Regions from separate parts of the uncultured Spongiibacter sp. genome, predicted to be linked through region 4. Evidence: predicted binding sites of a transcription regulator. Region 4 holds the regulator's gene; each other region holds the start of a gene.
The links. Region 4 encodes sigma-54, which starts transcription at its own class of promoters, with help from an activator protein. Its sites were predicted from a motif close to TGGCACANNNNTTGCNNT; they were not measured.

Region 1 (5,938 bases), on a different contig from region 4:
GCCGTGCCGCCACTCCTGCCGGTAATTCAAAGCGATGGCCGCAATCACAAGCCGAAAGCCGCCCAGGGCTAGCATTTCCTCGGAGCGCAGCCAGTGCACTCGCGCCTCTTCAAGATAAGAGAAGTACTGCACGTGATTGATATGCCCCAGGCTGTCTTGATCGGCCCAGCGAGGCGCTATCTCGACATCAAATAACGGCGGTTGCGTGTAGATAGTCATGAGGGGCGATACACCTTAATGTTGTCGTAACCCTGCTCAAGCAGGTGTGCAGCATGCAGACGACTCATCACTCCCTTGTCGCAATACAGCTGGTAGACCGTGTCGCGATCGAGCTCAACGCAGCGCTTATGCAATTCATAAAAGGGCATGCACGCCACGCGATTGCGTTCCAACTTGAGCGGCTTGCGGTCAACTTCATCGGGGTGGCGCACATCCAGCACCACGGCGTCAGCCAAGGGAATCGGCAGCACCTCGACCTCGGTATGGCTGACCTCTTCATCTGCCAATTTGTCGATGTTGATATATTTGGCACTGGCAACCGCGCGCTCAAGCACTGAAAAATCGAACTTCTCTTCCTCCGCAGCAATCCGCTCCGGGCGCGCGCGCGTGGTGGGCTTCACAGAAATCACACCGCAGTATTCAGGCATATTCGCGGCAAATTGCTCGGTGCCAATTCTGGACGCGGTATTGATAATATCCAACTTGTCGGTGGTGATCAGCGGGCGCAACACCAGGGTATCAGTCACCTGATCGATCACAGAGAGGTTGGTTAGCGTCTGACTACTCACCTGAGACACCGCCTCACCAGTCACCAGCGCTGGCGCCTCCAGCTCCGCCGCAACCTGTTCGGCAGCGCGCAACATCATGCGCTTGAGAATCACCCCCATCTGTGAGTTCTCAACATTCTTCAAAATTTCGGCGACAACATCTTCAAATGGCACGCTGATAAATTTCACGCGATGCGACGCACCAAACTTCTGCCAGAGATACAGCGCGACTTCTTTCACCCCCACCTCGTGCTCACGACCACCGAGATTGAAAAAGCAAAAATGCGTGCGCATGCCCCGCTTCATTGTCATGTAACTGGACACCGTGGAATCAAAGCCACCGGAAATCAGGCTAACAACGGAGTCGACGGTGCCGATGGGGTAGCCACCCAGCCCTTCGTGGCGTCGCCTGACAACAAAGAACTGATTGTGACGGACTTCGACGCGCACCACTTCATCGGGGTTTTTCAGCTTCACCCCACCCGTTTCTGAATACTGATTTAAGCCACCACCGACGTAGCGTTCAACCTCATTGGAATTGAACTCGTGATCACCCGTGCGTTTGCAGCGCACCGCAAAGGTTTTACCACGCAAGCTATCGCCAACGGCGTCCCGGACCTTTTCATAGATATCGTGCACATCTACCAAGGGGTACTCCGCCACCTCGACGACATGAGCAATGCCCGGGGTATTGCCCAACACTGCCAATATCGCCGCAATATCGGCGTCGGCACGACACTGGGTTTCAATAGTGATACGGTCCCATTCACGAACGATATGGAGTTCAGGGTCAATCGGGATCAGCAGCTTGCGCAGGTTATCGCGCAACTGTTTGATGAACTTTTTGCGAACAGGCTTGCTCTTGATGATAATTTCAGGGAAGAGCTTTACGATGAACTTCATTGTGGCACCACGGAGATAGCTGGGCGGGCATTATAGCGGTTCACTTAAAACGCTTCAGCTCCGCAGAAACCCCGACAACGCACCAAAATGAAACACCAAAGCACTATATTGGTGCGCACTTTTTGGCAAAACGCACAGTTTTCAGGCAAAGTGGGTTTTTCGCTCGGATTTTGAACAAAAAACCAGCACAAAAATATGGCACGCATATTGCTCTATAAATTTTGAACAGAAACAGCGGCGCTACGGCCCGCAGCGCATATGCGTGTTTACTTTCGGTTCTATGCAGATGTCGCTATGCGGCACGCGGCAATGAACCTATAATCGCCACTGCTTTCGGCCACGCCGAATCGACTACAAGACTCTATATTGGAGGATGTTAAGAATGTCAGAGAACACTCTGAAGTTAATCGCCGATAATGACGTGAAGTGGGCGGACCTGCGCTTCACCGACACTAAAGGTAAAGAACAACACGTCACCATGCCGGTGAGCGAAATCGACGCGGGCTTCTTCGAAGAAGGCAAAATGTTCGATGGCTCATCGATCTCAGGCTGGAAAGGCATTAACGAGTCAGACATGATCCTCATGCCAGACGACGAGGCCTCTGTTCTCGACCCCTTCACCGACGAGCCCACTATCATCATTCGCTGCGGCATCGTTGAGCCTTCTACTATGCAGGGCTACAACCGTGACCCACGCTCTATCGCTCAGCGCGCTGAAGACTACATGCGCTCTGCTGGCATCGCCGACAGCGCTCTGTTTGGCCCCGAGCCCGAATTCTTCGTGTTTGACGACGTGAAGTGGAAAGTGGCAATGGAAGGCGCGAGCTACGCGATTTCTTCTGACGAAGCCGCCTGGGTTTCTGGCAACAGCTTCGAAGAAGGCAACACCGGTCACCGTCCTGGCGTTAAAGGCGGTTACTTCCCCGTACCACCTGTCGACAGCCTGCACGACCTGCGCGCAGCAATGTGCAACGCAATGACCGACATGGGTCTGGAAGTTGAAGTACACCACCACGAAGTAGGTACTGCTGGTCAGTGTGAAATCGGTGTTGGCCCTAACTCTGCTGTGAAAAAAGCTGACGAAGTACAGGTACTTAAGTACTGCGTACACAACGTCGCTCACGCCTACGGCAAGACCGCTACTTTCATGCCCAAGCCTGTTGTCGGCGACAACGGTAGCGGCATGCACGTGCACATGTCACTGAGCAAAGACGGCCAAAACCTGTTTACTGGCGACGCTTACGGCGGCCTGTCTGAAACAGCTCTGTACTACATTGGCGGTATCATCAAGCACGCTCGCGCGATCAACGCCTTTGCTAACGCTTCTACTAACTCGTACAAGCGCCTGGTTCCCGGCTTTGAAGCACCGGTTATGCTGGCTTACTCAGCACGTAACCGCTCAGCGTCTATCCGTATTCCATTCATCACTAACCCGAAAGCACGCCGCGTAGAAGTTCGCTTCCCAGATCCCTCTGCGAACCCCTACCTGGCCTTCGCGGCCCTGCTGATGGCTGGCCTTGACGGTATCCAGAACAAGATCCACCCTGGCGATGCGGCAGACAAAGATCTGTACGACCTGCCTGCAGAAGAAGCGGCTGAAATCCCGACTGTTGCGTCTAGCCTGGAGCAAGCGCTGCAAGCACTGGATGCAGACCGCGCCTTCTTGACCGCTGGCGGCGTATTCGACGACGACATGATCGATGCTTACATCGAGCTGAAGTCTGAGGAAATCGAGCGCCTGAACATGACAACTCACCCCGTTGAGTTCGACATGTACTACAGCGTTTAATACGCCTTGTGCGAAAAAGCCCGCTTCGGCGGGCTTTTTTTTGCCTGTCTTTTTTTAAACCTTGCCGCGCCTATCAACTCGTCGCACACTACAGAAAAGTGATAGCGAGGGCTTTTTATGTATCGTCTGCTGAGCCTTATTTGCGTAGCGAGCGTACTCTGCAGCCCACTGCATGCAGAAATCTATCGTCATACCGACGAACAGGGTCGCACCGTTTACAGTGACTCTCCCCGCGACGGCGGCAGCCCGGTCGATCTACCCCCGGTAAACACCACGCCGGCTGTGTCGCCGCCACCACCGGCCAAGCTGGACCGCCATGCCACCCCCGTACCGGCCTCAATCAAGGTACAAATAATCCAGCCGCGCGACGGCCAGGTATTCCCCAATGGCCGCATTCCCACCGCCGTTAATGTAAAGCTCCAGCGCCCCCTGCGCGGCGACGAAAGCCTGCGCATCGCCGTCAATGGCAAAACCCTTAGCCGGGGAAGCGCCACCTCTGCACGCATTGAGCGCCTGAGCCGCGGCCGGCACCAAATCAGCGCAGAAGTCCTCGGCCCAAACGGGGAAAAGCTGAGTCGAGACACTGTTTCAGTCGTGGCCCACTGGCCAAACAACTGACCCTCCAGCAAAGCTATACACAAAGCACCAAATTGGTGCACACTAAGACAATAGCGGCGGTCGCGCGCGCCATCGCGGGGCCAGCCTCAGCGGCGCAGCACCGCGCCACGCCATATACAACGCCCAATTAGCGCCCACTCAATAACAACGCCCCCATTCCGGGGCACTGGCCTAATTATTGCTTTGCAATGAACCATAATGAAGACAGTGGCGAGCCCATGCCCCCAGCGAATTTGCACCACCACATACTCGACAACCTGAAAACGGCGATCCTACTGGTCGAGCCCAACCTCACCGTGAGTTATATCAACCCGGCGGCAGAGTCGCTGCTGGCGGTGTCTGACCAGCGCATCCACGGCGAGGCCATCACCCACCTTTTTCACGAAGACGAAGACACCGTTGTGAAACTGCTGGACGCCATCAACAACCGCGAGGCATTCACTAAACGGGAAACAGTATTAACCCTGCGCTCCGGCGACGAAATCACGGTGGACTATGCAGTAACGCCGATCGTGGAACACCCGCGAACGTCTCTTATCATCGAGCTGCAGCCGCTGGATCGACTGCTTCGCATCAGTCGCGAAGAAGGCCTGCTATCTTCCCAGCAAAACAGCAAAGCGCTGCTGCGCGGCATTGCCCACGAAGTGAAAAATCCGCTCGGCGGCTTGCGCGGTGCGGCGCAGCTGCTGGCACGCGAACTCGACGACCCGCGCCTGCACGATTACACCAACATCATTATCGAAGAGGCCGACCGCCTGCGAAACCTGGTCGACAATATGCTGGGGCCCAATAAGATGCCCAACCAGCTGCCCACCAATATCCATGAAGTGCTGGAGCGCGTGCGCCAGCTAGTGGAGGTTGAGGGAGGCGAGGAGTTAAGCATCATCCGCGATTACGACCCCAGCATCCCCGACATCATCGGCGATCGCGAGCAATTAATTCAGGCGGTACTCAACATCGTCCGCAACGCGCTTCAGGCGCTGAAACAATCCCCTCCTGAAGACGGCGCACAAATTACCCTGCGCAGCAGAACGCTGCGCCAATTTACCATTGGCTCTCACCGCCACCGACTGGTGTGCCGCGTGGACATTATCGATAACGGCCCGGGCATACCCGAAGACCTGGCACCGTCGATATTCCTGCCAATGATCAGCGGCCGCGCCGACGGCTCTGGGCTTGGACTGTCGATCTCACAGTCCATTCTCAACCATCACCAAGGCCTTATTGAATGCCACAGCGAACCCGGTCGCACGGAGTTTTCGCTGTTTATACCCGTGGAGCAAAACCGATGAGCTATAGCAACACCGTATGGATTGCCGACGACGACAAATCGATTCGCTGGGTACTCGAAAAAGCCCTCAACCAGGCCGGCATTGAAACCCGCAGCTTCGAAAATGGCGATGCCCTGCTTGCTCAGCTGGAGTCGGGGGTGCCCGACGCGGTTATCAGCGATATCCGCATGCCGGGTATCGATGGCTTAAAACTGCTGTCGCGCATCAGCGACATCCACCCCGATTTGCCGGTGATTATTACCACCGCCCACTCAGATTTGGATAGCGCCGTTGCCTCCTATCAAGGAGGCGCCTTTGAATACCTGCCCAAACCCTTCGACGTCGACGAGGTATTGGCAACAACCCAGCGCGCCCTGCAACACGCCAATAAGAACCGCCCGGTACTGCCCGAGGAAGTGCCGCTGGAGAGCACCGAAATTATCGGCGAAGCACCCGCGATGCAGGAGGTGTTTCGCGCCATTGGCCGCTTGTCCCAGTCCAATATCACGGTACTGATTAACGGCGAATCCGGTACCGGTAAAGAGCTTGTCGCTCAGGCCCTCCACCGCCACAGCCCGAGGGCCAGCAAA
Region 2 (5,938 bases), on a different contig from region 4:
TTCCGCCGCGCGCAGCGAGTTTAAGCACATGGAGTATTTCTACTTCCATAACTTTCTGTATGAGTCGGTGTGGGACAGCAATGTGCGTCGTCACAGTGAGCGAATACAGCTGCTCGACGTGATGCACAAATACAGCGCGGACTACAAAATTATCTTTGTCGGCGACGCGTCAATGTCGCCCTACGAGATCGTGCAGCCAGGCGGCAGTGTCGAGCACTGGAACGACGAGGCCGGGGAGCTGTGGATGCGGCGCCTGCGCGAGACCTTTGACAAAGTGGTATGGCTAAACCCCGTGCCGCCCGAAGATTGGGGTTGGACACAGTCCATTGGCATGGTTGAGCAGATCATGGAAGGGCAGATGTACCCCATGACTCTGGGCGGCCTCGAAGAGGCGATGGCCTACCTGGCCAAGTAGCGCCGCGCTATGCGCCCGCCCTGTTATGGCTAAAGGCCAACAGGGCGGCGGTCACCGCGACATTGAGTGACTCCACGCCATTGGCCATCGGTATTTGCAGCGCGCAGTCGCTCAGGGCCTGTGTGGCCGGCGACACGCCCTCAGTTTCATTCCCCAATACATAGACTCGGCTAGTGTCAGACTGGCTTTCGAAGAGCGATTGCTCGGCGTGGGAAGAGAGGCAGGCGATCTCCACCCCGGCTTTTTGGAGGCGCTGCAGTTCGGGTTGAAGTGTGTCGCAGTGAAAAATAGGGCAGTTGAACAGGGCTCCGGCGCTGGCTTTGATTACCAGCGGTGACAGCGCGGCACAGCCCTTTTTGGGCAGTATTAAGCCATCGATACCACTTGCCGCCACCGAGCGAATAATCATGCCCAGGTTCTGTGGGTTGTTAACGCCATCGAGCGCGATATAGATACGCCGAGTAGTGGTGTCGCGACTTGCCGGTATGTCGCTACAGGGCCGATACGCCTTCAGCTGCAGGTCCGCAGCAACCCCCTGGTCTTGTTTGCCATTTTTCGATATCCGCGACAGGGCGCGGCGCTCGTGCCAGGCGACCTCAATCCCTTCGCGCTCCGCCGCGTCTACGATTTCATTGACGATGCCGTCGCGTCGATTGCTGTCCGCCAAGTGCAGTTTATAAATGCGAACTTGTGGGTTTTGTAGCGCCTCGAGCACCGGCTTACGGCCGTAAATAGTGAGCAGCTGTTGGAAAAATTGCTTTTTCTTGAGGTATTGCTTGCGATCTTCGGTCATGCGGTCGGCGGATCCTGGTCAGGCTGGGGGTAGCTCAAGGTTGCGGTGGCGGCTTCGCTGATTTCTTTAGCCGCGAGTTTTAGGCGGTCGGCGATGGCAAGGATGTCCTGCGCCGACACGGGGCGGCGAATACTGCCCGCTGAAATCACCAGTTCCGGCTCTTCACCACTGGCGAAGATAGGCACAGCAATATTGGCGACCTGGTACTGGCGGCCCTCTTCAATACGGTCAAGGTGGTAGTGGCTGCGGCACAGCGACTCCCGGTAGTGCTGCACGTGCTCAGCGACTTCCTCAAGGCTCCAGTTTTCTTTCGGTTTGGCTAATTCCCGCTCCAGCGCGGCCTCTGCCTCGCTAATCAATGTCACTTCAAAACCGCGAGCACGTATGCCAATAACGGAAATTCGCAGTCGTTTATCTAGGTTTTCATCCCACTCGGGCAAATGTGCCTGAGCGCTATCTAACCATTGTTGCAGCTTGTTCGGTGACGACCAGGCGATAAAAGCGGCCCCTAATGGCGCGGCATTGGGCAGACGCAGGCCTTGGTGGAAAGGGAATTCCAGGCGCTCTGGGATACCGTAATTAGTGAGCAGCACGAGCTGGTCGCCGCTTCGTCCCATCAGGCCGCAGCCCAGCTGCAGCTCTTTACTGAGCGCCTCCAGTCGCGGGCGAGCCACTTCAAGCACGGGAAACTGGGCAAAGGCTGACATGCCGGCGGCGGCGATGCTTGGCCCCAAGCGATAGGCTTTACTGCGACTGTCCTGGGCGAGAAAGCCGTAGCGGGCCATGGTGCTCAATATGGCGTGGCAGGTGGCCTTGTTCAGGCCCAGTATGCGCGTCAGCTCGGTTAAGCCGTAGGCTTTGCTGGGGTGGCTCATAAACAAGTCCAAAATCGCTAAGACTCTGGCAGTTGGTTTGGAAAACACACTGTTCTCCCTTGTTATCGTTGTTGGCGGCCTATTCTACGTTATCTGGGCTTGAATGCCTCGGCCTATCACGCGCTCCGTCACTGAAAACGAATTTGCAAGAAAATGGTGCGCTCGCCCCATTTTGGGCATGGATATTGCTTTTAAGCGGGGCAGCGGTCTCTTTCGGTGGTCATTAACGGCGCGGGCAACACTGCGCGGTCGTCGCCGAAAATTGATAACTATTTGAAATTAAACGAAAAATATCTTTCTGGTGAGGGAGGGCTAATTCGATGTCATTGCGAATTAGCGTCAACATGCACCTTAACGGTGCTGCTTCGCTGGATTGTGCTTATAAATAGTGCGTTTTGTTGCGCAAGTTTGGAGAAAAGTAAATGAAAATTCCTGTCGTTCGGGCGGCTCTGCCCATTTTTGTTGCATTGGCAGCATTGCTGCCGCAAAGCAGCCTCGCTGCAGAAGCCGATGGCGCGAATACGGCGTGGATTTTAACGTCCACGGCGTTGGTTCTCTTCATGACCTTACCCGGGCTGGCACTGTTCTACGGCGGTCTTGTCCGCAGTAAGAACATCCTCAGTGTGCTGATGCAGTGCTTTAGTATCACCTGTGTGGCCTCGCTGTTGTGGTTTGCCGTGGCCTACAGCATGGCGTTCTCTGATGGCAACGACTTTGTCGGCGGTCTCAGCCGTGTTCTTCTGGCCGGAGTAGGGGAAGACAGCTTGGTGGGAGATATCCCCGAGACGGTGTTCGTAATGTTCCAAATGACATTCGCCATTATTACACCGGCACTCATCGTGGGTGGTTTTGCTGAGCGTATTCGCTTTTCTGCCGTGATGCTGTTTTCGGCACTGTGGCTGCTGGCCGTTTACGCGCCCATTACCCACTGGGTATGGGGTGGTGGCTGGCTCGGCCAAATGGGGCTGCTCGACTTTGCCGGGGGCACTGTGGTGCACATTACCGCCGGCGTGGCCGCGCTGGTAGCGGCGATGGTAATGGGGCCGCGTAATGGCTTTGGCAATGTTGCTTTACCGCCCCACAACTTAACGATGACATTCACCGGCGCGGGAATGCTCTGGGTGGGTTGGTTTGGCTTCAACGCCGGTAGCGCGCTGGCGGCCAATGGCGACGCCGGTATGGCAATGCTGGTCACACACCTGTCAGCGGCAACCGGCTGCCTTACCTGGTCACTGGTCGAATGGTGGCGTTACGGTAAACCTAGTGCGCTGGGCGCTGTGACCGGTATGGTGGCTGGGCTCGGTACCATCACGCCAGCATCGGGGTATGTTGGTCCGGCGGGCGCGGTGGTGATTGGTTTGAGCGCAGGCGTTATTTGTTTCTATTGCACGCTGTGGATCAAGCAAGTGTTGAAAATTGATGACTCACTGGATGTATTCCCCGTGCACGGTGTTGGCGGTATTCTCGGTACCTTCCTCGCCGGCATTTTTGCCAGCAGTGAGCTGGGGGTTTTCAGTGGTCAAGGCTTGGCCGAGGGCGTGACAATTGTTGAGCAGCTGAAAGTGCAGCTTATTGGTATCGGGTCGACCTTTGCCTATACCGCGGTAGTGAGTTTTGCGCTGTTTAAACTGGTTGATAAGTTGATTGGCCTGCGCGTTACCGCTGATGAGGAATCGGAAGGTTTGGACATTACTGGCCACAACGAGGTCGGATACGACTTATAATGGTCTAACACCTGACCTGGAGCCCGGCAGTTGCCGGGCTTTTTTTGGACCAAGTATGCGTGAATTAACTCTGTATGGCACCTCGGCGTGCCACTTGTGTGAGCAAGCTGAAGCCCTGCTGGCTAACTTGCTTGCCAGCCATCCGCAGTGGCAGATAGAAGTGGTGGATATCGCTGAGAGTGATGCCCTGATTGCCGATTATGGGGAGCGTATCCCGGTATTAGGCGATGGCGACAGGGAGTTGCAGTGGCCGTTTGATAGCGCTGCCGTTGTGACCTTTGTCAGTGAGGGAGAGGCGTTGTGCAAGTAAGTGGATTGTGGCGCTATCCGGTAAAATCGTTGGCCGGAGAGTCCCTTTCGACGCTTGATGTCAGTGATTGGGGGCCGCATGGCGATCGGCGCTGGATGGTTGTTGACCACCGTGGCCAATTCCTTAGCCAAAGGCAGTTGCCGCAGATGTGCCGACTGCATGCAAGGCAAATCGATGGCGGCATTATCCTGGAAGACTTGAGCAGCGGCGACTCTCTGCCGGTGATGCAACCCACTGGCAGTCATAACATGGTTGTTGTTTGGCAGGACCGCTGTTCGGCCGTGGACGGTGGTGATGAAGCTGCCCGGTGGTTGTCCCGCCGGCTCGGGGTGGAGGTACGACTGTGCTATATGGCCGATGATTTTCACCGGCAGGTCGATACCGCTTATGCTCAGCGCGGTGACAGAGTCAGCTTTGCCGACGGTTTCCCCTTTTTGCTGTGCCTGCAGCAGAGTGTTGATGCCTTATCTGAAGGCTATGGTAAGCCACTGGCGATGGCGCGTTTTCGGCCCAACCTCGTTGTTGACGGCGCGCCACCCTTTGCGGAAAGGCAGTGGCAGCAATTACGTATCGGCGATGTTATTTTCGATGTGGTCAAGCCCTGCACACGCTGCGCGATTCCGACCATTGACCCGCAGACAGGCGAGCGTGAAAAGGCTGTTTTTTCGCTGTTGCGTGAACACTGCAGCGAGGGAAAAAATATCATTTTTGGGCAGAATGTGATTCAGCGCGCCCAAGGGCGGATAACCCTTGGCGACGATGTTGAGGTGCTGGCTTAGCTCAGGGCGTTTGAAGCTCCTCGAAAGGGCTGATCCGCCGCTCATGCTGAGCCAGAATAGGTTTGCTCAGTTGCAGCTTTTTGCCGTACACCACACTAAAGGCCATCACATTCTTGATGTACTCACGGGTCTCGCCGTAGGGTAGATTCTCTATCCAGATATCTGCCGGCATATTGCTGTCTTGGCGCATCAATACTCTTTCCACGCGGGACGGGCCAGCGTTGTATGCGGCGGTGGCGAGAATGCGATTGCCGTTGAAGCGCTTGAGTAGCTGGCCCAAGTAAAAGCCGCCCATTTCGATGTTGGTGTCGGGTTCCAGTAACTCCTTACCACGGGGGACGGGGCGCCCCATTTGTCGTGCAAGGGTGCGAGCGGTGCCGGGCATCAGCTGCATTAAACCGCGGGCACCAACGGGGGAGCGGGCATCACTGGCAAAGGCGCTTTCTTGTCGGGCGATCGCGTATATCCATTTCAAGTCGATATTTTCTTTCTCGGCGATACGCGCAAAGACCGCTTGGTAGGGAGTGGGAAAGCGCAGAGACAAATCGTCCCATTGCCCCGCTTGAATAGCGGTGGCGATGGCCTGGTGAGACCACTGCCAATCCAAAGCAAGTTGCGCCGCCGCGATTTGTTCTGCGGTGTTCAAGCTTCGCATTGCCTGGCGCCACTCAAGTCGGGCTGTGGTTGTTGCGCCGTGCCAGTACAGCTCGCGCGCACGCAGAATGGCGCTGTGTTGTTGTACTTCGCTCACCAAGCTGGGGTCGAGGTTGCGTTGGTGGCCCAAGCGATATTCCTGATTCAATAAATCGGCCGCCATAAAACTGTAGTAGCCGCGATCAGTCGCCATGGCCCTAAGTCGCGTCTCTGCTTCGGGTGTGAATCGCTGATTCTTTTCAATGTCGGCACGTGCCCACCAGTACTGCCAGTCTGGCTGCTGGCGCAGTTTGGCCGGCAACAGGGCAATGTAGTGGTGTACTGCCTCCCAGTCGCCATCTTTTAACGCGAGCCTTACGCGCCACTCGGTGAGGTAGGGGTCTTCAAA
Region 3 (5,938 bases), on a different contig from region 4:
GGCTATGTGTCCACCCTGAGTGTGGCGGTATTTAAGTCCCAGCTCGCCCACTTGTTCCATGTGGGGGATAGCCGCATATACCGGCTTCGCGACGGCGCGCTGGAGCAGCTAACGCGCGACCACGCTCGGCGAATCTCTCCGGAGCACGCGTATTTGACCCGGGCAATGGGGCTGGACGTCAATCTCGATGTCGACTATCGCTCAGTCGATATCTGCTGTGGGGACCTGTTTTTACTTTCTACCGACGGTATTCACGACGTGCTGCCTGACGAGCAGATTCGCCAGCGCCTTGCCGAGGCGTCCGGTGCGCTGGAGCCCACCTGCGAGCAGTTGATCGACGATGCATTGGCCGCGGGCAGCAAGGATAACCTCAGTTGTCAGCTGCTGCGTGTAGAGGCGCTGCCGCTGGCCGATGCCGACGATGTTTATCAGCAGCTGAGTGCCTTGCCATTCCCGCCGCCGCTGCCGCCGGGTGCCGTGGTCGACGGTTTGCGTATTGAAGAAGAGCTTCACGCCAGCCCGCGCAGCCAGTTGTATCGGGTTGTGGATACTCGCAACCAGCGCCAGTTAGTGATGAAAACACCGTCATTGCTGTACTTGGATGACCCGGCCTACATCGAGCGCTTTGTGCTGGAGAGCTGGATCGCCAAGCGACTGGAGCATCCGGCTGTTGTGTCGGTGGTTGAACCGCCCCAGCGTCCAAGCTGTTTGTACTACCTTGCTGAATATATTCCCGGTCAGTCGCTGGCGCAGTGGATGGCCGCGCGCGACCGATCGGCCGTGAGTGAGGCGGTGGCGGTGCTTAGTCAGTTGGCCAAGGGCCTGCAGGCTATGCATCGGCGCGATACCCTCCACCAAGACATTAAGCCCGACAATGTAATGATGGACGGTGACGGCAGGGTGCGCATTATCGACTTTGGCAGCTGTCATGTGGCTGGCTTAGCTGAGATCGCGGTGCCGTTAGAGCGTGATCATATTCTGGGTACCGCGCAGTATTCAGCGCCGGAGCACGTATTGCGCAAACCGCCGAGTGCGCGGGCTGACCAGTTCTCCCTGGCCGTCGTGGCCTTTGAAATGCTCAGTGGAACCCTGCCCTATGAGGGCAAGTTGGAGCAGTGCCGCAGCGCCGGTGATTACTCGCGCCTGCAGTACGTCTCTGCCAGTGATTACAACCCGCATATTCCGTATTGGATGGATCGCGCGCTAAAGCGTGCGTTGAGTATTAACCCCGACCTGCGGTATCACGACATCGCAGAGTTTATGCACGATCTTCATCACCCCAACCCCAGCTATCAGGTCAGGGAATTTCAGCCCTTGGTTCACCGCAACCCCCTGCGGTTTTGGCAGGGGGTCAGCGCCGTCTTGCTCGTGGCGCTGCTATGGAGCTTGAGCCGATAGCGAAGGGCTTTTGCTGGGCAGCGTGGCGGCATGCAGTATTGTGGTGCGCCAAACCAGTCGTTTGCACACGTTTACAGGCAATATTTTAGGGCGCGGTCGTCTTGTAATGAGGCACCGCTAAAGACGCGTCGTCGTGTTTTGGGGCGGCGCTGGCTTTCGAGGTTTTTTGAGCGAGTTATTTTTCGCTAACGCATTGAAAATTATAAAAATAAATTAATTGTTTTGATCTCTTCGCGGCTGGCATACCGCTTGCTAAATCTTCCTGCGATGGGCGATGTCGCCCAAACCGAATGCCCACAATAATAGGTGTTAGAGATAAACGGCGTTCTCAATTCGGCCTGATGGTCGTGGTGCTGCCGGCCTTGTGTCGGCCGATAAAAAATAGTGTAGGAGAGAACTGCATGAGAGTTATTGCAAACGCCGTACTGCTAGGAGCCGTGGCGGCAACCTTGCCAGCCACCTCATTTGCCGATTCCCTTGCCGACGCGTTGGCAAACGGCAAGGTGTACGGTGACTTTAGGCTGCGTTATGAAGCGGTGAGCCAGGACAATGCCCTGGATGATGCCAGTGCCCTTACCCTGCGTAGCCGGCTGGGATATCAGACCGCCGCCTATCAGGGTTTTTCCGCGCAACTGGAGTTTGAGGATAGCCGCATCGTCGCGGGAGAGGGCGAGTTCAGTGCGCCGCCAGCCGGGTATAAAGCCGGGCAGCACTCGGTGATTGCCGACCCGGAAACAACCGAGCTGGATCAGGCCTTTCTGCGCTACCAGCACGGTGGGCTAACGGCCAAATTAGGACGACAGGTTATCACCTACGATGGCCATCGATTTGTCGGGCACGTGGGTTGGCGTCAGGATCGCCAGACCTTTGATGGCATCTCACTCAACTATCAAGCCAACGATGCATTGTCGCTGAGCTACGCCTACCTGGGGCAGCGCAATGGCATCTTTGCCGAACAGGCGGATAAACAGGCTAAAGATCACCTGTTAAACCTGCGTTTCAACAGTGCGGTGGGCGCGGTGACGGCCTATTCCTATTTGTTGGAACTGAATGAGGCGGGCGAAGACCGTCTCGATACCAGTGGTGTGAGCGTGAAGGGGGCGAAGCCCCTGGCTGAGGCAAAGCTGCTATACCACGCTGAGTTCGCTCGCCAGCGGGCCGACACGCCGCTGCTCGATGCCGATGCGGAGTATATGCTGCTTGAAGCCGGGGTCGCCGCCGCGGGTTTAACCGCGAAAGTTGGCTACGAGGTGCTGGGCAGTGACGACGGCAGCTACGGCTTTGCCACGCCCCTAGCGACGCTACATAAATTCAACGGCTGGGCCGATATTTTTCTCAAAACACCGGCCGGCGGTTTAGTTGACCGTTACGCCTCGCTGGGCGGCAGTCTTGCCGGTGGGAAGTGGGCGCTGATTTATCACGACTACCGCGCCGACGATGACGCCGCGGGTGCCGATGCCTACGGCAGTGAAGTTAACGCGGTGTACAGCCGAAAATTTGCCAAACACTATTCGGTGGGAGTGAAGTACGCCGCCTACTCAGCCGATGAGCTGGCAGTCGATACCGATAAGTTATGGTTTTGGTTGGGCGCGGCGTTTTAACCCTGTTGCGCTCGCTTTTGCGCAATGTCATAGCCGGCCTCTGGCCGGTTTTTTTATTGCTTGAGCGTATTAATGGTAGGCGCAAGCCAGCCGTAGAGCTTACTCGGGTGCAGTGATACCATGCCCAGCTAAATTCGACGGCCGAAGCACGAGCAATGCATATTCATATCCTTGGTATCTGCGGAACCTTTATGGGCGGGTTGGCCATTCTTGCGCGCGAGCAGGGGCACCGCGTTACCGGCTCTGATGCCAATGTGTATCCGCCGATGAGCACCCAGCTCGAAGCCCAGGGTATTGCGCTGATGGAAGGCTACGACCCGGCGCACCTCGACCCCGCGCCGGACCTTGTGGTGGTGGGCAATGCCATGTCGCGGGGCAACCCGGCCGTGGAATATGTTTTAGAAAGAGGTTTGCCCTATACCTCGGGGCCGCAGTGGCTGAGCGAACATGTGTTGCAGGGGCGCTGGGTGCTGGCTTGTTCCGGCACACACGGCAAAACCACCACCAGCAGTATGTTGGCGTGGATATTAGAGAGTTGCGGCTATGAGCCGGGCTTTTTGATCGGCGGTGTGCCCGCCGACTTCGGACTGTCTGCGCGTATCGGCAAGTCGGACTTCTTTGTGATCGAAGCCGATGAGTACGACAGCGCTTTCTTTGATAAGCGCTCCAAGTTTATTCACTACCGTCCGCGCACCTTGATCATTAACAACCTGGAATTCGATCACGCCGATATTTTTGATGACCTGCACGCCATTCAGCGTCAGTTTCACCACGTGGTGCGCACCGTACCCGGCAGCGGCCGCATTATCACCCCGGCGAGCGTGCCCGCTATTGAAGAAACCCTGGCAATGGGTTGCTGGAGTGAGCGCGAGCAGCTGAGCGTTAGCGGCGATACTGCCGAGTGGCAGCGTGGTGAATGCAGTGAGGACTACTCGCAGTTTCGCGTGCTGCATCAAGGGCAGGATCAGGGGCAAGTGTGCTGGCAGCACACCGGCGAGCACAATGTGGCCAACGCATTGGCTGCCATCGCGGCGGCGCGGCATGTCGGTGTCCTGCCAGCTGACAGTATCGATGCGCTCAGTCAGTTCCAGGGCGTGAAGCGCAGAATGGAGCTGCTCGGCTGCGTAGACGGCGTGTCGGTCTACGATGATTTTGCCCACCACCCCACCGCCATTGAAACCACCTTGCAAGGCCTGCGCGGTCGTGTGCAGAAAAACGGGCGAATTATTGCCCTGATAGAACCGCGCTCGAATACCATGCGTATGGGCATCTACAAAGACCGCCTAGCAGCCTCGACGGCCTCGGCAGATCGCGTTATTTGGTATCAGCCACCCGGACTGGACTGGTCGCTTGACGGCGTGATCGCCAACAGTCCCGTGCCCGCCGAGTTAAGTCGCGACCTCGATGCCTGTCTCCAGCAGCTTGTCGCCATGCTGCGCAGCGGTGACCACGTGGTCATCATGAGTAACGGTGGCTTCGGTGGTATTCATCAGCGCCTGATGACGGCGCTTAATAACAGGGCCTAATTATGAAAGCGGTAACCTTGGCAATGACCGGCGCATCGGGCGCGCAATACGGTTTGCGCCTGCTCGAATGCCTGCTGGCCGCGGGCTGCCCGGTTCACTTTATGATCTCCAAGGCGGCGCTGTTAGTCGTGGCAACAGAAACCGACGAGCCCCTGCCAGCCAAACCCCAGGCCCTGCATAAACATCTGGTGGAGCGCTTTGGTTGCCCGCCCGATCAGTTGCAGGTGCACGGGCCGGAAGATTGGATGGCCGCCGTGGCCTCGGGCAGCGGCGCGCCAACCCGTATGGTGGTCTGCCCAGCAAGTACCGGCACCCTGTCAGCCATTGCCTGTGGCGCCAGTAATAATTTAATTGAACGCGCCGCCGATGTTGTGCTCAAAGAGCGGCGTCAGTTAATTTTGGTGACGCGAGAGATGCCCTTGTCGAGCATTCATCTGCAGCATATGCTCAGCCTCAGCCAAATGGGCGCGACCATTATGCCGGCGTCGCCAGGCTTTTATCGGCGCCCGACAAGTGTGGATGAGATCGTCGATTTTGTCGTCGCGAGAATATTGGACCACCTCGACGTAGCGCAAACGCTGCTGCCGCGCTGGGGTGAATAACGGCCGTTACCGGCCCGGACGCAGAGACCCTGCGCCCGATAATGACAATAAGGAAACACCATGACTGGGCGGCTTGCCAACGCATACCAGACACTGATTCTCCGCAATGCTACCTGGGTGTTGCTGCTGTTGATGGCGGTGACCGGATTCCTGGGTAGCCATATACCCGCGATGAAGCTCGATGCTTCCTCCGAGGCTTTGGTGCTGGAAGGGGATACGTCGCTGGAGTATTTCCGCGAAATCAGCAAGCGCTACCAGACCGAGGACTTCTTGCTGGTCACCTACCAACCCGAGGGCGACCTGTTCGCGCCCCAGCAGCTGGAAACCATCGCCAAGCTGCGCGATGACCTGGCGAAGCTGCCGCGGGTGTCGAGCATTAATTCTATTCTCGATGTGCCCTTGTTGCAGAGCCCGCCAGTGAGCCTGGGTGATGTCACTGCGGGTGAGATTCCCACCCTGGGCGACGGCACTGCCAATGTCGACATGGCGCGCGAGGAGTTTGCCAACAGCCCTATTTATCGTTCGCTGCTGACCAGCCCCGATGGTACGACCACCGCGCTGCAGGTGAACCTGCAGCGCGACCAAAAATTCTACGAGCTGCTGGACGCCCGCGATGTGCTGCGCGCCGACGCGGCGCAGCGCCCCCTGACCCTGGACGAGCAGGCAAAACTCGAGGCGGCCGAGCAGGCCTTTGATGACTACGTCACCGAAATTCACGGCCGCCAGGAAGCGCTGGTTGCGCAGGCGCGAAGCGTGCTCGACAACTACCGCGACGGCGCCAAATTGTTCCTCGGCGGTGTGCCAATGATCA
Region 4 (5,938 bases):
GTAACTGGCGGCCAGCGCGACAATGAGTGCCCACAGCAGCCCGTTCATGAGTCCTACCAGAACCTCTCGATTGATCAGCCAGCGACTGTTATTGCGGCTGATATGGCCAAGGGCCATCCCGCGAATCACCACGGTTAAGGTTTGTGTGCCGGCGACACCGCCCATGCTCGCGACAATGGGCATAAGTACGGCCAGTGCGACGACTTTTTCAATGGTGCCTTCAAAAAGGTTGATAACACCGGAGGCAATAAAGGCCGTTAACAAATTGATGCCGAGCCAAATGGCGCGGCGCGGCGCGGTGGTCATTACCGATGCAAAGGTGTCTTCGTCTTCATCCAGACCGGCCATACTCATCAGTGAGTGGTCGGACTCTTCGCGGATAACATCGACGACGTCATCGATGGTGATTCGGCCAAGCAGCAATTGATTGTCGTCGACCACGGGGGCACTGACCCAGTCCCGCCGCTCGAAGAGGTTGGCAACATCGCGCGCAGGCATGGACGCCACAATGGGCTCAACTTCGGTGTCCATGATTTCACGAACGGTAACGCTGGGGTCCGAGACCAGCAGTTTCCGCAGCGACAGTGAGCCAATGAACTGGTCATTACGGTTAACGACCAGCAGGCTATCGGTCATTGCGGGAAGCTCTTCGTGCCGCCGCAGGTAACGCAGCGCGACATCCAGGGTGATGTTCGGCCTTACAGTGATGGTGTCGGTGTTCATCAGACCACCGGCACTGTCCTCGTCGTAGGACAGTATGTGCTCGACGCGCACCCGGTCTTGATGGTCCATCGACTCCAGCACTTCGCGAATCACGCGGTCCGGAAGTTGCTGGAGTATATCGGCGATATCGTCGGTTTCGAGGCCCTCGGTGATCGCGGCGACTTCCTCGGCATCCATGTGCCGCAGGAACTGACTCTGCACCTCGTCGCTCAGGTGCTGGAGAATGTCACCCTCATTTTCGGTATCGACAAGTTGCCACAGCACGCCCCGTACTTTTTGCGGTGTTGACTCAATAAGGTGGGCGGCATCGACGGGAGGCAGGCCGTTGAGCATACGCCGAATTTGCAGAAACGCGCCGGAGCCCAGAGCTTCATTCAGTAGCTCTAGGCGGCTTTCAGCTTGGGGCTTTTCTGCGGTTTGGGCCATATAGCTCTCTGCGTTGCGTTCGGCTTTCTGCTGGATAGCAGTCACACAGTGTGGCGAGAATTATCCTTTAATCTTCGCTGGGCAACAATTGCAGACGGGCGAAATCGCGCTGAAATGCGCAGTATTTGATTTATTCGCCTTCGTCAAAGCGGCGTTCGATCAAGTCGACGAGAGCGTCCAGGGCTGCTTGTTCGTCTTCCCCTTCGCAGCGAATGTGCAGTGTCATGCCTTTGCTGGCCGCGAGCATCATTACCGACATGATGCTTTTTCCGTCGACCCATTGCTGCCCCGCCGACACCTGAATGCGAGAGGCAAATGCGGTGCTGGTGGTTACGAATTTGGACGCAGCACGGGCGTGAAGGCCGAGTTTATTGATGATAGGAATTTGGATTTCTTGCATCGCCTTGTCCAGCCCAGGTTAGTGCTGAAGTTCGCGGTGGCGAACTTGCAGGCCAGGACAGGTGTCGCGAAGCGCCTTAGCCAGCTTTTCGGCCATGTATACTGAGCGATGTTGTCCACCCGTGCAACCGATCGCGATGGTGAAGTAGCTGCGACCGGCAGATTCTATCTCAGGCAGCCAGCGCAGCAGGTAAGTGAGTATGTCGCTATACATCTGTTGGACTTGCGGCTGGGCATCGAGGAAGTGCTGAACGGCCTCGTCGCGGCCGCTGAGGCTGCGCAGTGCCTCGTCCCAGTGAGGGTTGGGGAGCATGCGCAGATCGTAGACCTGGTCGGCATCAATGGGTAGGCCGCGCTTAAAGCCGAAGGACTTTAGTTGTAGTGCCATGCGGCTAGCGTCGACGCCGAGAACGCGGTCACGTATGGTGGCGCGCAATTGATGCACAGTCATGTCGCTGCTATCTATGGTCAGCGATGCCTCGGCGACAATGGGCTCCAACAGCGCAGACTCTTGCTTTATCGCGTCGCTAAGCGGCTGGGAGTCGGTGCTCAGTGGATGCCGTCGACGGGTCTCGCTAAAACGCTTAATGAGCTTGTCGTCGCTGGCATCCAAAAAAAGAATACGCAAGCTGGCCAGGCTTCGAACTTGTTTGCACAGTTCTTGGAAGCGGGCGAGCTCCGTTTGTGAGTTTCTCGCATCGATACAGACAGCAACCTGCTGATGAACTTTCAGTGTGCTTTGAGAGAGTTCGGTAACGAGTGCGGGTAGCAGTGACACCGGCAGGTTGTCGATGGCGTAGAAACCTTCGTCTTCGAGCTGGTGCAGCGCCGTGCTTTTGCCCGAACCTGAGCGGCCGCTGAGAATAATAAGCTTCACGCCTAGCTCGCTACCGCACGTTCATAAAGACTGCTGTCGCTGTCTGCGCTGCGAAGCTGCTGGCGGAAAGCGTCATCGTTGAAGGCGTTGGCCAAGCTTGCCAACACTTTAATGTGTTCGTCGTGTGCTTCGGCAGGAACGATCAACGCAAACACTAAGTCCACGGGTTGATCGTCTATCGCTTCGAAGTCGATAGGCTCGGCAAGTTTAAGCAGCATGCCGGTAATTTCGGTGCACTGCTGGCTGCGACAGTGGGGAATCGCAACCCCGTGCCCGATACCTGTGCTTCCGAGTCGCTCGCGGGCGAGCAGTTCGTTGAACAGTTCGTCGGCGTTGAATTGCGCATTATCCTCACTGACAAAAATAGAAATTTGTTCCAGTAGGCGTTTCTTGCTGCCCACAGACGTACCGCAGTGGGTACGTCCGGGGCTGAGTATTGAATCAAGGGTCATGTTTACGTTTCCGGAACATCCCCGGGCCTTTAGTGGCCCAGGTTTTTCTCCTTGTGTTTAATAAGCTGGCGATCGAGCTTGTCGGTGAGGCTGTCGATGGCCGCGTACATATCCTCTGATTCACAGGTGGCGAACAGATCGGCGCCAGCCACATGTACGGTGGCTTCAGCTTTTTGAACCAGCTTTTCTACTGACAAGGTAACGTCGGTATTGGTGATATTGTCGAAGTGCCGTTGCAGCTTGGCGAGTTTGTTGTTGACGTAATCGCGAAGTGCCGGGGTAACTTCAACATGGTGACCACTGACGGTTATTTGCATATCTTGCTCCTTCATCGCTGAGAACATCCGGCGCCTCCCGGCGCGTTGTTTGGGCCTTTTGGGGCCTTATTAGACCAGTCTTTTCCGTTCGTTAGAGGGCGGAATGACTAGTGATTCCCTGTACTTTGCAATGGTTCGCCGGGCAACTTTGATGCCTTGCTCGGCCAACAGTTGGGTGATTTTGCTGTCGCTTAGCGGTTTTTTGGGATTTTCTGCGGCAATTAATTTTTTGATTAGTGCACGAATCGCCGTGGAGGAGCATTCTCCTCCGGTATCGGTCGAGACGTGGCTGGAGAAAAAATATTTGAGTTCGTAGATGCCTCTCGGGGTATGCATATATTTTTGCGTGGTAACCCGTGAGATCGTCGATTCATGCATGCTCACTGCATCGGCGATATCGTGGAGCACTAGCGGTTTCATCGCTTCGTCGCCGTACTCCAGGAATCCGCGCTGGTACTCAACAATCTTGGTGGCGACTTTCATCAGTGTTTCGTTGCGGCTCTGCAGACTTTTAATGAACCAGCGCGCTTCCTGGAGGTTGTCGCGAATATAGTCTTTGTCGCTGCTGGTGCCGCTGTCTTTGGCTAGCGATGCGTAGTGGCTGTTAATTTGTATTTTCGGGGCGATGTCCGGGTTTAACTCAACCAGCCAGCGGCCTTCTTTTTTGCTGACGAATACGTCTGGTACCACATACTCCGTTTCGTCGTTACCCACGCAGTCACCAGGAGTGGGGTTCAGCGTTTGAATGAGTGCCAGGGTGTCGCGCAGTTGGTCTTCTTTTAGCCGGCAGCGGCGCATGATTTGGTTGTAATCACGGTTGCCGAGCTGCGGCATATGCTGCTCGACAATCTGCAGCGCTTCAGTCAGGTATGGGGTGTCTGGGGAGAGCTGTCGAAGTTGAATCAGCAAGCATTCTTGAAGGTCCTGGCCGCCAACACCTGGGGGGTCAAACTGCTGGATGAGGTGAAGGACGGCATTCACTTCTTCTATTTCGATATCGTCGTCGTCGAAGGCGTCCACCAGCTCTTCGGGGCTGACGGTGAGCCGCCCTTTTTCATCGATCGCGTCGATGATGGCATCAGCGACGATGCGATCAAGTTCTGAAAGCCGGCTGAGGTTGAGTTGCCAGCGCAGGTGGTCCTGGAGCGACTCTGAGCTGCCGTGGCGATAGTCATTGTTGTAGTCGTCGTCGGCGCTACCGGCCGTGGAGGAGCTAGGTGCGGAGCTTTGGTAGACGTCTTCCCACTGGCTGTCTACCGGCAAATCTTCGGGGATGTCGCTGCGCTCGGCCCATTCACTGTCAGCGTCGTTGCTGGGCGCCTCCTCAGCAGAGGTCGTTTTGCTGTCAGCCTCATTGGCGTTACTTTCGCTCTGGCTGTTGCTGCTCTGGGGTTCCGGGCTGTCGCTGTCTTCCTCTACTTCCAGCAGGGGGTTGGAGTCCAGTGCCGACTGAATTTCCTGTTGAAGGTCGAGGGTGGAGAGCTGTAATAAACGAATCGCCTGTTGCAGCTGGGGCGTCATGGTCAGCTGCTGACCGACTTTTAGCTGGAGCGATTGTTTCATAGGCAATGACTTCTACTACAACCATACCTGAGGGATTAAATGCCGTTATGTAGCCATAAACGACGATGCTTCAGGGTCAGTGTAGTCCCGCAGCCGCACCGCTGCAATAGGCGTTTAAAGCAATTGCTGTGCCGATTTTTTGATCAAAGGGTAAATGTGTCGCCGAGGTAGATGTCCCGCACGATTTGGTTGTTGAGCACGGCCTCGGCATTGCCCTCAGCAACGATGCGACCTTCGCCAACTATGTAGGCTTTTTCGCAGATATCGAGGGTTTCTCGCACGTTGTGGTCGGTAATTAGGACGCCGATGCCGCGCGCCTGCAGGTGGCGAATAATCTGCTGAATATCGTTCACCGATATGGGGTCTACCCCGGCAAAGGGCTCGTCGAGCAGAATAAAACTGGGCTCGGTGGCCAGTGCTCGTGCAATTTCTACTCTGCGCCGTTCCCCGCCCGAGAGCGCCATACCCGGCGATTGGCGAATATGGGCAATGTGAAATTCTTGTAGCAGTGCATCGAGCTTTTCTTTGCGTTGCTTGCGGTTCAGGTCGCTGCGGGTCTCCAATATCGCCATGATGTTGTCAGCGACGCTCAGCTTCCGAAATATGGATGCTTCCTGAGGGAGGTAGCCGACGCCGTGTTTGGCCCGACCTTGGATGGAAAGCGGTGTCAGGTCTTTGTCGTCGAGCTGAATGCGGCCGCGGTCGGCGTTGACGATGCCGACGATCATGTAAAAACAGGTTGTTTTTCCCGCCCCGTTGGGACCCAACAAGCCGACTATTTCACCGCTGTTAATACTCAGGGAGACGTCTTTGATTACCTCTCTGCCTTTGTAGGCTTTAGCGAGGTTGCTGGCTTTCAATACGGGCATGTTAGCGGGGAGTCTCCGGGGTGTCGGGGGTGGTGCTTGGAGCAGGGCTATCGGTATCACTCACGCCCTGCTGAGGCTGTAGGGTCATTTGTACCCTGCCATCGAGTTTGTGGCTGCCGCCATCGGCAATGACCATTTGCTTGCGCCCGCTGTATACAATGCGATCGCCACTGATCTTGGAGCCCTGATGTCGGATGGTGGCATCTTTTTGCAGCAGGATTTCCTCGGCATTTAGGCTGTATTCTATGAGTCGGGCACTGGCGACCACGACGCCTTCCCCGGCGCGGGGTTGTTGCTCAAAATGGGCGGGGC

Region 1: glnA (glutamate--ammonia ligase) is a predicted target of sigma-54. The motif match lies at 1,867-1,884, and genes of this name have one in related genera.
Region 2: ABNS66_RS14820 (ammonium transporter) is a predicted target of sigma-54. The motif match lies at 2,258-2,275, and genes of this name have one in related genera.
Region 3: ABNS66_RS05545 (alginate export family protein) is a predicted target of sigma-54. The motif match lies at 1,637-1,654, and genes of this name have one in related genera.

The regions. Positions count from the first base shown of each region.
Region 1 covers NZ_CAXGPO010000005.1:80,428-86,365, reverse strand. Annotated here, with positions in the region: gene ABNS66_RS04320 (acyl-CoA thioesterase) at 1-219, opposite strand, end outside; gene thiI (tRNA uracil 4-sulfurtransferase ThiI) at 216-1,670, opposite strand; gene glnA (glutamate--ammonia ligase) at 2,053-3,459, shown strand; gene ABNS66_RS04305 (DUF4124 domain-containing protein) at 3,577-4,077, shown strand; gene glnL (nitrogen regulation protein NR(II)) at 4,296-5,369, shown strand; gene ntrC (nitrogen regulation protein NR(I)) at 5,366-5,938, shown strand, end outside.
Region 2 covers NZ_CAXGPO010000047.1:12,144-18,081, forward strand. Annotated here, with positions in the region: gene ABNS66_RS14805 (VWA domain-containing protein) at 1-415, shown strand, start outside; gene ABNS66_RS14810 (RNA methyltransferase) at 423-1,208, opposite strand; gene ABNS66_RS14815 (helix-turn-helix domain-containing protein) at 1,205-2,131, opposite strand; gene ABNS66_RS14820 (ammonium transporter) at 2,506-3,807, shown strand; gene ABNS66_RS14825 (glutaredoxin family protein) at 3,863-4,117, shown strand; gene ABNS66_RS14830 (MOSC N-terminal beta barrel domain-containing protein) at 4,108-4,896, shown strand; gene ABNS66_RS14835 (transglycosylase SLT domain-containing protein) at 4,898-5,938, opposite strand, start outside.
Region 3 covers NZ_CAXGPO010000007.1:79,034-84,971, forward strand. Annotated here, with positions in the region: gene ABNS66_RS05540 (bifunctional protein-serine/threonine kinase/phosphatase) at 1-1,398, shown strand, start outside; gene ABNS66_RS05545 (alginate export family protein) at 1,800-2,999, shown strand; gene mpl (UDP-N-acetylmuramate:L-alanyl-gamma-D-glutamyl-meso-diaminopimelate ligase) at 3,155-4,525, shown strand; gene ABNS66_RS05555 (flavin prenyltransferase UbiX) at 4,528-5,127, shown strand; gene ABNS66_RS05560 (MMPL family transporter) at 5,188-5,938, shown strand, end outside.
Region 4 covers NZ_CAXGPO010000025.1:18,484-24,421, reverse strand. Annotated here, with positions in the region: gene mgtE (magnesium transporter) at 1-1,149, opposite strand, end outside; gene ABNS66_RS11390 (HPr family phosphocarrier protein) at 1,280-1,549, opposite strand; gene rapZ (RNase adapter RapZ) at 1,568-2,425, opposite strand; gene ptsN (PTS IIA-like nitrogen regulatory protein PtsN) at 2,428-2,877, opposite strand; gene raiA (ribosome-associated translation inhibitor RaiA) at 2,907-3,194, opposite strand; gene ABNS66_RS11370 (RNA polymerase factor sigma-54) at 3,264-4,757, opposite strand; gene lptB (LPS export ABC transporter ATP-binding protein) at 4,901-5,626, opposite strand; gene lptA (lipopolysaccharide transport periplasmic protein LptA) at 5,628-5,938, opposite strand, start outside.